Regions from separate parts of the Alteromonas sp. WD8-37 genome, predicted to be linked through region 1. Evidence: riboswitches for the same ligand, from Rfam matches in the RefSeq annotation. Region 1 holds a riboswitch; the other holds the start of a gene.
The links. Region 1 has a riboswitch for thiamine pyrophosphate ahead of thiC (phosphomethylpyrimidine synthase ThiC). Riboswitches for the same ligand answer to the same signal wherever they lie in the genome.
Positions count from the first base shown of each region.

Region 1 (8,457 bases):
GATAGGTGCCGGCCAGGCCCACCACCGGGCCTAAGATACCCTGCTGCAGGCAGGTGGCCGGGGCATGGGCCGCCAGCGCATCCAGGCAGCCATAGCAGCTGTGGCCAGCGCCCGGATGAAACGCAATCATCTGGGCGCTGGTGCCACTGGCCGCCGCGCTCACCAGGGGTTTACCCGCGGCGCGAGCCCGGGTACTCAAGTGCAGGCGTGCTGCCACATTGTCGGTGCAATCCAGCAGCACATCGGTGGCGCTCAGGCTCGGGCCAGCAGCCAGTGCCTGGGCTGGCTCGGGCAACGCCAGCACCCGGCAGTGCGGGTTATTGGCCTGCAGGCGCTGCGCCGCGATGATGACTTTGGGCTGACCGATATCGGCCTGGGTATACAGCAGCTGGCGCGGCAAGTTGCTGATACTGATAGTATCGGCATCAATCAGCACCAGGTTGCCTACCCCGGCACCCGCCAGATAAGCCGCGGCCGCGCAGCCCAGCCCGCCGAGCCCGGCAATGGCCACAGTGGCCTGGCCCAGTCGGTGCTGCACCTCCTCGTTCATGCCATCAACCAGCAGTTGCCGGCTATAGCGTGAATACCAGTCTTGTTCAGTCATTGGCTGGCCGCTCGCTGCTTAAAATATGCTGGATCTCAACGATGGTTTGCTCCGGGCAGGGGGCCTGAGTGATGCCGCTGACCATGGCCACACTGGACACCCCGGTAGCCCACACCTGCGCCACCTTGTCGCGGCCGATACCGCCAATGGCCACGGTGGGAATGTCCCGGCACAGCTGGCGGTAGCGTAGCAAGCGGGTCAGCCCCTGCGGCGAGGACGGCATTACCTTGGTCTGGGTGGCAAAAATATGGCCCAGCGCAATATACGACGGCCGAAGCGGCAAGCTGCGACACAGCTCGGCGTAGCCGTGGGTGGATACACCCAGCCGCAACCCGGCCCGCGCCAGCCGGCTCAGATCAGCATCGGCAAGATCTTCCTGGCCCAGATGCACACCATACGCATCGTGCTCCAGCGCCAACTGCCAGTGATCATTGATAAACACCTGGGCCTTATACTGACGGCCCAGTGCCACCGCCTGGCGGATTTGGGCGTTCAGATAGGCCGGCGGGCCGTGTTTGATACGCAGTTGGGCAATGTTCACGCCGCTGCGCAGTACCCGTTCCAGCCACTGACACGAATCCACCACCGGGTATAACCCCGGGGTGGGGTGGGTGAGTGGCGCAAACGGATGCTGGCAGGGCTGGTCGGTGGCCAGCCAGGCCTTGGGAAAATCGACAGCCTGGGTAGGCCAGCTGACCGCGGCGCCGCTGACCAGACCATCAGACACCGCTAGCGCGGTGCGAAACTGCTGATTGATGACCGCCTTGGCCACACAGGCAGCATCGTGCAGCGCATAACCCTGGGCCAGCGCACAGGCCAGCGCGGTGGCCAAGATACAGCCAGTGCCACGCAGCTCGGTACCAGCATGGCGCGGACTGCACAGATGCCACTGGCCATCGGGTGTGGCCAGAATATCTTCAGCCTGTGGGCCGGCCTGATGGCCTCCTTTGACCAGCACCGCCGGGCAACCCAGCGCCTTCAACCGCGCAATGCCCTCAGGAATATCAGTACAGCCGGTCAGGCTGGCCAGCTCATCCGTGTTGGGGGTCATCACGCTTACCCGCGGGGCCAGGCGCGCCAGGGTGTCAGGAGTGATGGCACTTAATCGGCCGCCGGCTGAACGGTCGATGACCGGATCCCAGACCACCGGCACCCCGCGCTGCTGCAGTCGATCCAATAGCGGCACTAAGGCATCCACTGCTGCACTGGTTAATGCGCCCAGTTTGATGGCATCAGGCGCTGCATCGGGCAGCGCTGCTAATTGTGTGTGCAGGCAGGTATCCAGGTCCAGCCGGGCTGCTGCCTGGAAATGATTTTGCGCGCTGATGAGCGTGGCCACCTGCTGGCACAGCACACCCAAGCCGCTGGCCACTATCGCATCGCGGGCCAGGCCGGCGCCGCCGCTGGTATCCAGCCCGCCTACCGTTAATAGTGTTGCGGTCATCACTTACTCCTCGGCGGCATCGACATACAGCCGGCTGCCCTTGGCGCGAAAGGCTTCCGCCATTTGCTGCATGCCCTGGGCCGCAGCATTGTCGCGCACCTCATGGGAGATTTTCATCGAGCAGAACTTAGGCCCGCACATGGAGCAAAAATGCGCGACCTTGTTCGCGGCCTGCGGCAGGGTTTCATCGTGATAGGCGCGGGCGGTGTGTGGGTCCAGCGCCAGATTAAACTGGTCTTCCCAACGAAACTCAAAGCGAGCTTTGGACATGGCATTGTCGCGGATCTGCGCACCGGGGTGGCCCTTGGCCAAATCTGCGGCATGGGCGGCAATCTTGTAGGTGATGAGACCCTGTTTCACATCTTCTTTATTGGGCAGGCCCAGATGTTCTTTGGGCGTGACATAGCACAGCATGGCGCAGCCATACCAGCCAATCATGGCCGCGCCGATGCCGGAGGTGATGTGATCATAGCCCGGCGCAATGTCGGTGGTCAGCGGGCCCAGCGTATAAAACGGCGCTTCATGACAATGGCGCAGCTGCTCATCCATATTTTCTTTAATCAGATGCATCGGCACATGGCCGGGGCCTTCAATCATCACCTGCACATCGTATTCCCAGGCAATCTGGGTCAGCTCACCTAAGGTGCGAAGCTCAGCAAACTGAGCTTCATCATTGGCATCGGCCACCGAGCCGGGGCGCAGGCCATCGCCCAGTGACAATGACACATCATAACGTGCGCAAATTTCACAAATCTCACGAAAGTGGCTATATAAAAAGCTTTCTTCATGATGGCTTAAACACCACTTGGCCATGATTGCTCCGCCGCGGGACACAATACCGGTGGTGCGCTCGGCAGTCAGCGGTACAAACGCCAGGCGCACGCCAGCGTGAATGGTAAAATAATCCACGCCCTGCTCAGCCTGTTCGATTAACGTGTCACGAAACAGCGGCCAGTCGAGTTTTTCGGCCACGCCACCCACTTTTTCCAGCGCCTGATAAATGGGCACCGTGCCCAGCGGCACCGGGCTGTTGCGCAACAACCATTCACGAGTCTCATGAATATTACGGCCGGTGGACAGATCCATGATGGTATCGGCACCCCAGCGGGTGGCCCACACCAGTTTTTCCACTTCTTCTTCAATCGACGAGGTCACCGCCGAATTGCCGATATTGGCATTGACCTTGACCAAAAAATTGCGCCCGATGATCATCGGCTCGGCTTCGGGGTGATTGATATTGGCCGGAATAATAGCGCGCCCGGCGGCCACTTCCTGACGCACAAACTCACCGGTGATGGTCTCTGGCAAACGTGCCCCGAACGCCTGGCCAGGATGCTGGCGGGTCAGGCTTGGGTCGCTCACCTGCGCGCGGCCCATATTTTCGCGAATGGCGATAAATTCCATTTCCGGGGTAACAATGCCAGCGCGGGCATAATGTAACTGGGTCACGGGTTTACCGGTGGCGGCGCGCGGGGTGCGCTGGTGGGTAAAGCGCAGCTCATCTAAGGTGATATCCTGTTGCCGGGCCTGGGCATAGGTGGAAGAACGTCCGCCCAGCATGCGGGTATCCTGACGAGCCTCGATCCAGTTTTGGCGCAGAGCGGGCAAGCCGCGGGTCACATCAATCTGGCTGGCTGGATCGCCATAGGGACCGGCAGTGTCATACACCGGCACCGGGCTGTTGGCTCCGCTGACCTCAGGCGATACCTGAGTGGGGGTAAGGGCAATCAGGCGCATGGGCACCCGAATGTCGGGGCGCGAGCCAGTGATATAAATACGGCTGGAGGCAGGGTAGGCTTCGCCCTGCAATTGCTGAATAAACGCTTGCGCCTGCTGGCGCTGTTGACGACGATCTGACATAGCATTTTTACCTTCAGTGTGCATTAAAAGGCCGTGAAAAATGCTTGCCGGGAGTTATTGAACAACATGCAGATGCAAAGGTGAGTAGCGCTATGGCTGTAATGGGAAAGCCCCGGTCAGCCACAGGTACAGCGCATCTGGCCTTGTTCCCTTCGCAGGTATTAACCTGATCAGGTTCAACGGATCCCGCATACTACGCGGTCTCAGCCCTTAGGTTCCGGGCACTCCGACAAGAATAAATGGGTCAATCCGGTAAGGATTGGAAAGGTCAGTATAAAAAGAGATGCCGGCAAACATCAAGCACAGTGTGCTGATGCGCCGGCATTATTTAGGGTGGGGCTGTCCGGTGTTAGCCGCTCAGGTAGCGGCCATGCCCTGTTTGTAAAAGGCCAGTGCCTTGCTGTCTTCGTGCTGGCGTTCACTGATTTGTGCCAGCAGCATCAGGTCGGCCGGGGATTCTTCCAGCTTCACTGCTTTTAACAGCACCCGTTCGGCCAGCGCCAGGTCGCCGGCGTTAAACGCCAGCTGGCCCAGAATCGAATACAGCTGGGCGTTTTCGCTGTCTTTTTTCAGCCAGCTTTCCAACAGCTGAATGGCCGCGGTGGGCTGGGGCATACTGATGGCCCGAAACAGTGGCAGCAGATATTCATCGGGGCCGCTACGCTGCCATTCCACCAGAGAGTCCTGAGCATCCTTATGCATGCCCTGCTCAATCAGCTGTTCGGCATAGGCCGCACGAAACGCCGGGTCGTTACGTTTTTTACGCGGCAGATCCTGCCAGTATTGCTTGAGCGCATTGGCACCCTGTTTACTGGCAATTTCAGCAAACTTGCCGCGGGCTGCACGCTGCGCCAGCGGTACCGCATCTTTTTTCAGGGTTTTACGCCATTGCGGCAGCTGATTTTGAATTTCCTGCCACTGACCCAGCTGGGCCAGACAATCGGCTTTGATGCGGATCACCTGACGATGGTCGGCATCTTTGTCTTCCAGCGAATTCACCACCTTCAGGGCGTCTTCGGGCTGATTTCGGCGCAGCAACATGCGCGCTTCCATTAGCACCGCGGCCAGCCGAGAATGTGGATAATCCGCGGCCTGGTGTAACTGTTCCTGACATTGCTGCCAGTTATCTAACTGGTAGGCCACCTGGGCGCCAATCAGATAATTCACCCCGTCAAAGTCGCGCTGCCTGGTGTCGGCAAAGGCTTTGTTGGCCGCTTCGAGTTCACCTTCAGCAAAGGCCTGGATACCGCGGTAAAAATTGCGTTGCTGACGCCGGCGGCTTAAATTGCCCAGCCAGGCCCAGCTGCCCGAAAACAAGCCAATCAATGCTGAGCCCAGTCGGTAAAGCACATACAGCACAATCAGGCCAACCACCACCGAGATGACCAGGCTCACCACCGTCATTTCAATCAGCAGATCACCCATGGAAATCAGCACATAGCCTTTTTCACCCACCAGTTGCGGCGCCACCAGCAGCAGCGCCAGCACCACAAGGATCAGCAGACTGGATAACAACAATTTTTTCATAGTGCTTGTGCTCCCTGGCCAAAGGCGTCATCGACGCGCTGTTCCAGCAGGCGGCGCAGGGGTGTGCTGCTTTGCAGCGACTCAGGCAGCTCCTGGCTGATATTGGTATCCACCAGATTTTGCAGGCTACTCATGTAGCTTTGTACCGCCTGGTCGTCAGTATCATAATGGCGCACCAGGGCATCCAGAGCATTTTGCAGCGACTGATCAAACAAGGTTTTGTGGCCCTGTAAGGCGGCCGACTGCGCCTGCATCAGTTGCAGTTTAAGTTGTTCGCGGCTCAACCATTGTTGCTGCTGGCTCATGACCGGCTCAATGGGCTGCTCACTACGCGACACAGTAATAAAATCATCCACTATGTTGCGCCATACGCGCTGCAGATTCTGCTTCCAGTCAGTCACGGACTCGCTGAGCTCGCCGCCGCTGGCGTCGGTGTCCGGCGGCGTGAAGGTATCCAGCGCCAGATTGGGCACCTGGGCCAACATGCCGGACAAGGCCAGCGCCACCGAGGTGCGCGACACCGGGTTAAGCTGACGCAGGGTCTGGATGTCTTTGGCAATCAGTTCGCGCACCGGCAAGACCGATGGATCGGCCAGCTCAGCCAGACGCTGGTCGGCATTGTTAAGCAGCATGATGGCGGTCTTGATGTCTTTTTCCAGCCACACCTTGCGGCCGGCCATGCGCACCAGATAATCGGCCTCGGCCAGCAACCAGTCGGCCGGGCGTTTGCCCTCCATATTTTCCAGCTGGCTTTGCACCTGCTGCAGGGTTTGTTCGTTCTGGCGGGCCAGTTCGGCATTTTGCTGTTGCAACTGCTGGACAGTCTGGCTTAAGGCAGCACGGGCCCGGCTTTGATCGTCAAGCTGTTCGGCCAGCTGCTCGGTTTGTTGTTCCAATGCTTTAAGGGCGTCGGCCTGCTCTGTTTGTGCCTCGCCCAGGCTGGATTGCTGGTCGGTCAGAATGCTGGTGCTGGCATCGCGCTGGCTCCAAATCCAGTAACCGCCGGCCGCCACCGCAATCGACAGCATCAGCGACACCAGGGTGATAAACCACAAGGCTGCCGTGGAGGGCGATTTTTGCGCGCGAGTATTGGCGGCCTTATCGCTGCTGCGCACCTGCGCTGAGGATTTGCCCGGCTTGGGGGTATCCAGCGTGCTGTTTGAATCAGCTTTACCAGACACAGACGAACCGGCTGATTTGGTGCCTTGTTTATCCTTATTAGTGTCTGGCTTACTTTCGGACGAGGCGGCCTTGTCGGCGGTCGGGGAAGAGGCCTTCGGGCTATCTTTAGCCGGCGTTGCCGTGTCTTTTTGACTGGCGTTATCCGCGTTCTGCTTATCGCCTTTTGATTTGTTGTTATCGGCCATGGTTACTCCCAGTTATCCTTGATCCATTGACACAATTGTCGGTCACTTGCCCCGGCGGCATGACTGATACGGGTCAGGCCCAGTTCTTGTAGCGTCGCGGCCACGCGGGGGCTTACGGTTAGCCAGCGGTGCTGGTGCAGTTCGGCAGCCGGATAGTGGCGAAACAGCAGCCGCGCCATCTCCTCGCTGGTGGCAATGATGCCTTTTACGTCAGGCCATTGCCATTGGTTTGATTGGATTACCCGAGGGCAGGGCTGACGCTGATAGACCGCAAATGTTTGCACCTGCGCGCCTTGCTGCTGCAGGCTGCTGGCTAAAGTGGTTCGACCACCTTTTCCCTTTATAATAACGACTTGCTTATTTTTTGCACCTGTTAACTGCGGTAGCGCCAGTAATCCCTCGCTGGTGGCCAGCGCCGGGGCCTGGCAGGCAATGCCCAGTTGCTGTAACCGGCTGGCGGTGGTCTGGCCCACCGCCAGCACGGTGGCATCGATTGGCAAACGGCCAAGCAATGGGGAAATGGCGGCCACCGCAAACTGGCTGGTCACAATCACAATCGGGGCAGGGGTGCTGGCCAGGTGCGCAACACAATCATCAATAGCGGCTGGGGCCGGCGCGATATCCACCAGCCCCAGTACGGTGGCGCTCAGCCCGGCCTGGGCAAAGGCCTGCTGGCTGGTGGCCAGGCTGGGTACCGGGCGGGTGAGCAGGTACATGGGTTAGGAATACAGCGCGGCGAGGATGTCGCCAGCACCCTGGGCCAGCAATGCTTCAGCCACTTCAATGCCGATGGCTTCGGCGCGCTCCGCCGGGCCGGTGGCCGAGGCGAATAACAACTGGCTACCATCGGGCTGGCCGACCATGCCGGTGAGGGTCAGGGTGTCACCGTCCAGGGTAGCAAAACTGCCGATGGGCACCTGGCAGCCACCTTCCAGACGGGTATTCATGGCCCGCTCGGCGCTGACCCGGGTATGGGTGTCCGGATCGTTCAGGGCGCTTAACAGGCCGATCAGCTCTTCATCATCGTTGCGGCATTCAATGCCCACCGCGCCCTGGCCCACTGCTGGCAGACAGGTTTCCGGCGGCAGTTGCTGGGCAATACGATGCGCCATGTCTAACCGGATAAGGCCCGCTGCGGCCAGAATGATAGCGTCATAGTCGCCATTATCCAGCTTGGCCAGCCGGGTATTCACATTGCCGCGTAAATCGCGAATTTGCAGGTCAGGCCGGTGTTTGCGGATCTGGCACTGTCGGCGCAGGCTGGAGGTGCCGACAATCGCGCCGTGAGGCAACTCATCGATGCTGTCGACCTGGTTGGAGACAAACGCATCAAACGGGTTTTCTCGCGGGCAAATAGCATGCAGGCCGAAGGCTTTAGGAAACTCTACCGGAATATCTTTGATGGAATGCACCGCAATATCAGCGCGGCCTTCTAGCATGGCAATTTCCAGCTCTTTGATAAACAGGCCCTTACCGCCGATTTTGGCCAGCGGCGTATCCAGAATTTTATCGCCCTGGGTCGACATGGGCACCAGCTCCACCGTCAGATGGGGATGATGCTCTTGCAGTTTGGCCTGAACATATTCTGCCTGCCAAAGGGCCAGAGCGCTTTTGCGGGTGGCGATACGAAGGGTTCGGGGTGCAGCTGACATGGT
Region 1 is NZ_JBUZOV010000010.1:66,985-75,441, forward strand. It holds gene ACTUJZ_RS15575 (HesA/MoeB/ThiF family protein) at 1-604, opposite strand, end outside; gene thiE (thiamine phosphate synthase) at 597-2,048, opposite strand; gene thiC (phosphomethylpyrimidine synthase ThiC) at 2,052-3,908, opposite strand; TPP riboswitch at 4,039-4,147, opposite strand; gene ACTUJZ_RS15590 (heme biosynthesis HemY N-terminal domain-containing protein) at 4,266-5,435, opposite strand; gene ACTUJZ_RS15595 (uroporphyrinogen-III C-methyltransferase) at 5,432-6,802, opposite strand; gene ACTUJZ_RS15600 (uroporphyrinogen-III synthase) at 6,805-7,518, opposite strand; gene hemC (hydroxymethylbilane synthase) at 7,522-8,454, opposite strand.

Region 2 (8,457 bases), on a different contig from region 1:
AGTAGAAAAGTCGGCGAGGCAGGACGCCGAGCCAGCAGCATCGGGTCAGGATGACCCGTTGATGCGTGGCTTTTATGCCCGCCCGGCTGGCTAGGCAGTTTCCGCTTTGGGGAGAGCGGGGAGTCCAGAGGGTATCGCGCATACCCTCTGGGTGAAGTCGCCACCGCGACGAAATGGTAGGAACACCTCTTAGGCTGAGACCAGTTAGCTAGAAGTGGATAGCCAACGCTAACCGCCATCGTGCGAGACGAAATCGCACATACCCTCTAGGTGATGTCGCCACCGCGACGAAATGGTGGGATAGCCTCCCAGGTCGAAATTCATTAGCGAAATATGGGCTGCCATCATAGGCCATTATCTCGCGAAGCGAGATAGCAGATACCCTCTGGGTGAAGTCGCCAGCGCGACAAAATGGTAAGAATTCCTCTTAGGCTGAGACCAATTAGCTAGAAGTGGATAGCCAACGCAAACCGCCATCGAGCGAGGCGACATCGCGCATACCTCTGGGTCTCGCCGCCACCGCGATGAAATGGTGGGGTAGCCTCCCAGGTCGAAATTCATTAGTGAAATATGGGCTGCCATCATAGGTCATTATCTCGCGAAGCGAGATAGCAGATACCCTCTGGGTCTCGTCGCCACTGCGACGAAAAGGTGGGCTTGTCAGTCCAGTGATGAAATCACCACAAAACTCCCCTCATTGATGAAGAAACTTCACCAAAAGCCCATACGCTTCCTGACAGGCTTGCACATGCGCGCGTTCCAGCGCAGCTTTACCTTTCAGCTTATGCTTCTGCAGTAATTCATGATTTGTGATGCGCTGAAGATATTTATCCTGCAACAACCCGGGAAGATGTTCACGGGCCGCGGCTGCGGCTTGAACAGCGTAGTACAGGGTATTGCCTAATGACTGGCTATGGCGGGCCTCGTCGCAATAGGCATCAAGTCGTGAGCGCAGAATGGTTGCCAGAAAAGGGTCAACTTGTGATGGCAGCTGTGAGTGTGAACATGCATCAAAATCTGCTAATCGTTGGAGTATAGGCTGTGTACATGACGCCTGCCTCGATAACGGCAGCAGCATCAGTAGGCTGGGCTGGCCACTGGCTTTGTCGGCCTTGCTGCCATGGCGTAGCTGGGTAAACCCCGCCTGCTGCCAGAATGATGCGACCCCTGCGTCATAGGCAAATGATGCACTTAGCCAGTCTGCCTGGTCATGCTTAGCCGCAGCAACAACCTTACACAGCAGTTCACGGCCCAGCCCGCAGCGTTGCAGTGCCGGGTGCACCGCGATGCGGTTGATGCGCCAGTACTGATGTGTAGCGTAGTCTTGTGTGGCGCTGATAAAGCTAACACTCTGGGCGCTTAAATGCCCCTTAACCCGGCGCGCACCGCGGGCGATAGCGGGCGCCACATCGGCCAGCCGCTGGCCACCTTCGTGGTTGATGATGGCTGCTGCCACCGGTTGCTCAGCCTGCCAACTGACAAACAAGCTACAGTCAGGGCTATCGACCAGCCGCATCATGTCGTCCGGCGTGGTCTGGTAATGCGCCATACTTAGCAAATTTAACACCGCAGACAGCTGCTGTGCGCTAAGCGCGTCGCTGGTATAACGCGATATATCGATCTCGGCGGTGGCCTTCGCCGGTGTCGCTTCACCGGTTTCATGCAGCAAGGTGCGGTTACACACCTGTTCCAGTGGATCGTCGTTATACCAGCGCACCGGCGTTTGCAGTTCAACCTGAATCGCCCGACCAGTCTCAAGTGCGGGTTGCATAAATTTGTAGGCAAAACCTTTGCCTGAGCCTTCAAAGCCCAGCACTGTAGAACTCATCACACAGTGCTGCTGTGTTGCGCTAATGGCACTAAGCACCGGTAGCGGCAGGCTGGCTGCTTCATCAATCAGCAAAATATCTTCGCTTCCGGCGGTCAGGCGCGGGTTGTCCGGCGCCACCCAGGGCACCGCCTGTTTGGCCTGCCCTTGAGAGGTTTCCAGTGCATCTGCCAGCATGCTGTAAAATACCTGCTGGCTTTGCTGTAGCGAACTGGTCAGGTACGGTTTGCGGCCGACACTTATTAAGTGCGCGGCCAATAGCGCCATCAGGGTAGATTTGCCGCGGCCGCGAGGGGAGGTTAAAAACACCTGCGGCATGTGTAGCGCATTCTGGCACAGCTGAGTAAACGCACGAAGCTGGTCGTGGGTTTTAAACGGGGCCAGCGGCACAGTGTGTTCGGGTTTGGCAGAGACCACCGGCAGTCGCGCTGCCGCCAGGTCATCGCTATGGGCAACGGCAGTGGCAGGATGGGCGATTAGCTGCGATACAAACTGCGCTAAAAAAGGGCTGTGCGATAATTGATAGCCGTGGCTTAAAAAATGCGGCTGGGTCACTCCCGGATGCGATGGCCATTGGGCCAACGGCGGGCACAAAATGATCAAACGACCTGCCCGCTGGATAGTGCCAGCCAAAGCCAATAAGGCATTAGGCCGAAAGCCGGCAAAACCATGATAAATGCCAATGGCGAATTCCTGACCTAACACCTGCCGATACTGGCCTAGTGGATAACTGACGGACCCGGCTGGCAACCATCCTTGCCCATTCTCAGTCGGCTGTGTAGCCGGTGACTCACCTAGCAGTGCTACAGGCCTTGAATCGCAAAGCCATTGCCCCAACGCGGCCTGGGTGGCAGCCAGTTGTTCAGCTGAGCACTGCAATAGCAGACACTGACGGTGCCAGTGGCCGGGATGGTGGGTGCTGTAATTGAGCCATTCGTGCAGGTTCATCAAAGCCATTGTAGTAAAATTACCGTATAATAGACGTGAAGTTTAACCTATTAACCTGAAGGAATTCGAATGCGTTTCTTATCACGCCGTTTAGTGATGCCCAATGACCTTAACTATGCAGACTCGTTGTTTGGCGGGCGTGCACTGGAGTGGATTGACGAAGAGTCAGCAATCTACGCCATCTGCCAACTGGAAACCAACTGCCTGGTCACCAAGCATATCGGCGAGATCAGTTTTGAGTCACCGGCGATGCAGGGCGACATCGTGGAATTTGGTCTGGCCACCAAGTCGGTGGGCCGCACCTCCATCACCGTAAGTTGTTTAGTGCGTAACAAAGCCACTAAAAAGACTATCTGTCTGGCCGACGACATTGTGTTTGTCAAAGTCGATCCCATCACCCGCCAGCCAGCGCCACATGGCAAATCGCTGGAAAGCCTCAAAGCGCAGACTGAAGAAGAACTGCGCAGTCTGAACCTGCTAAGCGACAGCACCGACGACTGATTTTAAACATTAAATTATTGTTGTCTTCGCTTTTCGTTTGACCAGCGGCTGTCAGTTGATACACTGCCGGCCACTGTAAGCGTTGCTTGTAGTTACCAAGGGGTGCCGCAAAGGCTGAGATTCGTGTTGCACGAGAACCCTTTACCTGATCCGGATAATACCGGCGTAGGGATGGTCTTCACAAAACACCAGTTTTCCTGCCGTAATCCCGGATCTTTTTTTCGCTAAGATAAGAGATCCTCAATGACAAAAAATGCCATTTTTCTGGCCTTGCTAAACAGTGCTCCCGCTTTGGCGGATGATATCGAGCACATCACGGTTACCGGCGATTTTCGCCAGGCCACACTCGACCAGCTAAGCAGCAGTGCTACCGTACTGTCACACAACCGCATTCAAAGCCGTCAGGCCACTTATCTCGATGATATTCTCACCGTGGCACCCAATGTTAATTTTGCTGCCGGTGCTGCTCGCGGCCGCTTTGTACAAATCCGCGGTATCGGTGAGCGGTCGCAGTTCTCTGAACCCATGAACCCTTCAGTCAGCTTTCTGGTGGACGATTTTGATTTTTCCGGCTTGGGCGCTGCTGGCGTGTTGTTTGATAGCCGTCAGGTTGAAGTGTTTCGCGGCCCACAGTCCACACTATTTGGTACTGGCGCATTAGCCGGAGCCATCAAGATTGTATCTAATCAGCCCACCGAAGAGCAGCTCACTGTAGGAGAGGTGCGCGTTGGCAATAATGATGCTTACCGTGTTGAATTTGCCGGCGGCGACAGCATTACCGACACGCTGCGCTACCGATTGGCAGTGCTGCAAAATGCCAGCGATGGCTTTGTGGATAACACATTTTTAAATCGCGATGACACCAATAATATTGATGAGCGCGCGGCAAAACTGGCACTGCAATGGGATGTAACAGACGATACCGTGGTGGACGTGGCTTACCGCTGGTATGATATCGATAATGGCTACGATGCGTTTTCACTGGAAAATAATCGCCAGTCACGGGCTGACGAGCCAGGCTATGATACACAGCGCACCCACGCGGTCAGTGCCAAACTGGCCTCAGATTTTTATTATGGTCAGCTGACTGCATTACTGACCCACGCGGATCACGATCTGGCCTACGGCTTTGATGAAGACTGGACGTACACCGGCTTTCATCCGTTTGGCTATACCTCCTTTGATGCTTATTTTCGTCAGATAGAAAGCCAGTTAGCCGAAGTTCGGTTTGTTTCCTCCGACCAGGCAAAGCTTTTTGCCGGTACCACCGATTGGTTGGTGGGGGCACACATGAAAAATACCGATGAAAATCTGCTGCGCCAGTACACCTATGCCAAAGAGGATTTTGCCAGTACCTATGAGCCCACCACCATGGCGGTGTATGGCCAGACGACCACCAGTCTCACACCGCAATTGCGCCTGACTTTTGGTCTGCGGGCGGAAAACTATGAGTTCGACTATACCGACAGTCAGGGCCTAAGCCGCACCAATGATAATGATCTGGTTGGCGGCAAACTGGCGTTGCAGTATCTGCAGGAAGCACACACCTGGTATGCCAGTATCTCACGGGGTTTTAAAGGCGCTGGCATCAACCCGGCCGAGCAGGTCAGTGAAGAAAAACGCTTTTTTGATGCCGAATACTCCTGGAATTATGAAGTCGGTGTGAAGGGGCCGCTGTTTACGCCGGATCTGATGCTGCGTGCGGCGCTGTTTTATATGCAGCGCGACGATACCCAAATCAACGATTTTGCTGTGCTGACCCGTGAGGATGGCAGCCCGGAATTTATCGATGTGATTGATAACGCCGATCTGGGCACCAACTTAGGCGCCGAACTGGAAGCCAGCTGGCAGGTACTGCCGCAGTGGGCACTGCAGGCCAGTGTGGGCTATCTGGACGCTTCCTTTGAAGAATACACCAATGCCAAAGGTGAGTTTATTGCGGAGCAGGAACAGGCACAGGCACCGTCCTGGACCGCTAGTGTGTTCAGCGAGCTGCAGCTTGCCCGACAGTGGGCCTGGCGGGTCGATGTGGATTATAAAGACAGATACCGTTTTTCAGACGGCCATGATGTCACCGCCCCGTCCACTGTTCTGGTGGGCACCCAATTACAATGGGATAATGACCAGTGGTACGCCTCGTTATGGGCTAATAATCTGCTGGACCGCACCTATTATGTCCGCGGCTTTGGTGGCTTTAGCAACGATCCCCGCGACGGTGAATCTGGTTATGCCACCCCGCAACCCTATTATCAGCTAGGTGATGGGCGCCAATTCGGGCTCACCGTCGGCCTGCGTTTTTAAGGAGCACCCAATGCAAGTAATGGTAGAATTGTCGTTATACCCTCTGGCCCATCAGTTTATTGGCCCGATCAAGCACTTTATTGAGCGGCTGAACAGCCACAGCGGCCTGCAGGTCACCACTTGCAGCACCAGCACCCAGGTGCATGGTGACTATGCCACCGTGATGCAGGTGTTGAGTCAGGAGATGCAACGCACCCATGAAGAAGTCGGGCAGGCGGTGTTTGTGGCTAAGTTTTTGAACTTTGACGCCATGCAGGCCCGTACCGACAATGATTGAACGCTTTATTGAGCAGATCCTGGCCACCTCGCCGGCCGAGTGGGTTGCAGTATTGCTGGCCATCGCCTATGTTTGGCTGGCCGCGCGCCAAAACAGCTGGTGCTGGCCGTGTGCTTTTGGTAGTACTGCCATCTATACCTGGTTGTTCTGGCAAGTGGCATTGCCGTTTCAGTCGCTGCTCAATGTGTTTTACATGGGAATGGCGGTGTACGGCTATATCCAGTGGCGGCGTGGTCAACAAAATCAGGATCACGGCCAGGTACAGTCCTGGCCCTGGCAGTGGCACGTCATGCTGGTCCCGGTGCTGCTGGGAATTGGCTGGGGGCTGTCGAACCTCGCGGCCAGCCAGTTTAACAGCCAGCATGTATGGTTGGATGCTACCATTCAGGTACTGAGTGTGGTGACCACCTTTATGGTGGCGCATAAAATTTTACAAAACTGGGTATACTGGTTTTTTATTAATTTAGCCTCCGCGTATTTGTACGGGCAGGCCGGCCTGATGTTATCGGCCTGTTTGTTTACCGGTTATGTGGGATTTTCGGTGTATGGCTACCGGCAATGGTTACTTCAGTGGAAACAACAACATGAATCCCGCGCGTATTCTTAAACAGCTGACGCCGCTGCTGAACTTGTCGGCACAGGCGCGGCTGGAAAAGGTCCAGTCGGGGGAGGTGAATCAGGTGTTCCGGCTACATGACGGCGATACCTGTTACGCGGTTAAAAGCCTGGCCGACGATGACTTTAGTGGTATCAACCGTTTGCATCAGTATATTTTGCAAGAGCAATTGGCCCGACGTGGGCTGGCACCGGCACCGGTGTGGATGAGTCAGGATGCTGCCCTGTGGGTGGAACAGTGGTGCACCGTGCCAGCAGATAGCCAGCCGCGCCGCGCGGTATGCCGGGCCACTGTGCTGGCCGATGTGCTGGCCACCATTCACGCACAACCCATCTCCGCCCACGCATTGGATTTGCCGGCACGGCTTGAGCATTATCTGACAAAAGCGCAGTTAAGCTATAACAGTGCGCTGGCAGTGAAAATTCGCCAGGCCATTCGCGAGTTTACGCTGGCCAAAGTGCCCATTGAGCACCTGGTGCTGTGCCATAATGATTTATCCTGGGGCCATGTGGTGTCGATGCAGCCGCCGGTTTTGGTGGATTGGGAATATGCAGCCATGGGTAATCGCTTTTTTGACCTGGCCGCGTGCATGAGCATCAATCAGCTCAATGCCAACCAGCAGGAAATATTGCTCAGCCATTATTGCCAGCAAACCGGCTTGGCACTTAACCACGCACAACCGCTGTTGGCTCAACAGCAACAGGTGGTGGCGCTAACCGAACAAGTGTGGGGCAGAGCCCTGCATCACAGCCAGCGCAGCCAGCAGGCAGGTTAATTACTATACGCATTGTGCAATTTGCCAGCAGTTGCGCCGGATGCCGGTAAAAAAGCTTTATTTTTTAATATGCATTTGTATAATGCATTTCGCGTTAGGGGTGTAGTTCGAATTGGTAGAACAGCGGTCTCCAAAACCGATGGTTGGGGGTTCGAGTCCCTCCACCCCTGCCAATCTCTTCTGAATTGTCGTATAGTCACGGCATCTTTTCTGTTTACTGTGGTATTCCCATGGCGTGGTTGTCTCCGGCACAAATTGCTGCTTTGCAACAAATGGATCTCTGTGTATGGTTACCTGCCGACGAGGTTGCAGCTACCGCAGACATTGATGCAGCCTCTCAGGCTGACAGCCAGCAAGCTTCAGCAGGTCCAATATCCACCAATGATTCAGTCCGGCCTCAGCCGGTCACAAAAGCGCCTCGGGATCCGGCCAAAAGTGTTGCGCGGTTATCTCAGTTGCGTGAGCAATTAGGGCGTGCTGACGAACCAGCCAAAACATCAGCATCAGCCTCTTCACCTGCGCCTTCTGCAGCACTAAAGCAACAGCCACTAAGCGCTGCGCAACAAGCCCAGTATCGGTTGTTTATCGAAGATGTGGAGCGTGCCTGGCAAACAGCCCGGCCTCAGAGCACCTTACCCCCTCTGGCCGTGGGCGATGCATTGGAACTAACTTCGCAGTATCTTTGCCTGCCGGCGTTGCCTGATGCACTTAGCGCGACGCAAAAGCGTCACCTATGGCAGACACTGTGTCAGAAGTAACCATACGACCGGTCGCCTCAGATGAGGAAATCGTCCAGGCCTATCAGATTCATCAGCAGGTAGTGCCGTCACCCTGGCGCTATCCGACCTTTGCTGATTGCACCGACACCCCTTACTCCATGCTGGTCTGTGGGCCATCGCCGCTACTGGGTTATGCCATTTTATTGATGGTGGTCGATGAAGCCACCCTGATGGATATAGGTATCGCCCCGCATAACCAGGGACTGGGCCATGGCAAACAGTTGCTGGAAGCGGCGATTCAACACGCATTATCCCGTCAAATGGCCACACTTTGGTTGGAAGTCAGAGAATCCAACAAGGTGGCGCAAAACTTGTATACGCAAAAAGGCTTTGTTATCTCCGAAGTACGAAAAAAGTATTACCCCACAGCCGATGGCTTTGAGGATGCGGTGATTATGCAATTGCCTTTGGATTAATGCTTAACAGGGACGG
Region 2 is NZ_JBUZOV010000002.1:574,830-583,286, forward strand. It holds gene ACTUJZ_RS08015 (GNAT family N-acetyltransferase) at 695-2,785, opposite strand; gene ACTUJZ_RS08020 (acyl-CoA thioesterase) at 2,846-3,277, shown strand; TPP riboswitch at 3,366-3,466, shown strand; gene ACTUJZ_RS08025 (TonB-dependent receptor) at 3,521-5,578, shown strand; gene ACTUJZ_RS08030 (YkoF family thiamine/hydroxymethylpyrimidine-binding protein) at 5,589-5,855, shown strand; gene pnuC (nicotinamide riboside transporter PnuC) at 5,848-6,462, shown strand; gene ACTUJZ_RS08040 (phosphotransferase) at 6,440-7,246, shown strand; tRNA gene ACTUJZ_RS08045 (tRNA-Trp) at 7,343-7,419, shown strand; gene ACTUJZ_RS08050 (hypothetical protein) at 7,477-8,004, shown strand; gene rimI (ribosomal protein S18-alanine N-acetyltransferase) at 7,980-8,441, shown strand.
Region 2: another riboswitch for thiamine pyrophosphate. It lies ahead of ACTUJZ_RS08025 (TonB-dependent receptor); the one in region 1 lies ahead of thiC (phosphomethylpyrimidine synthase ThiC).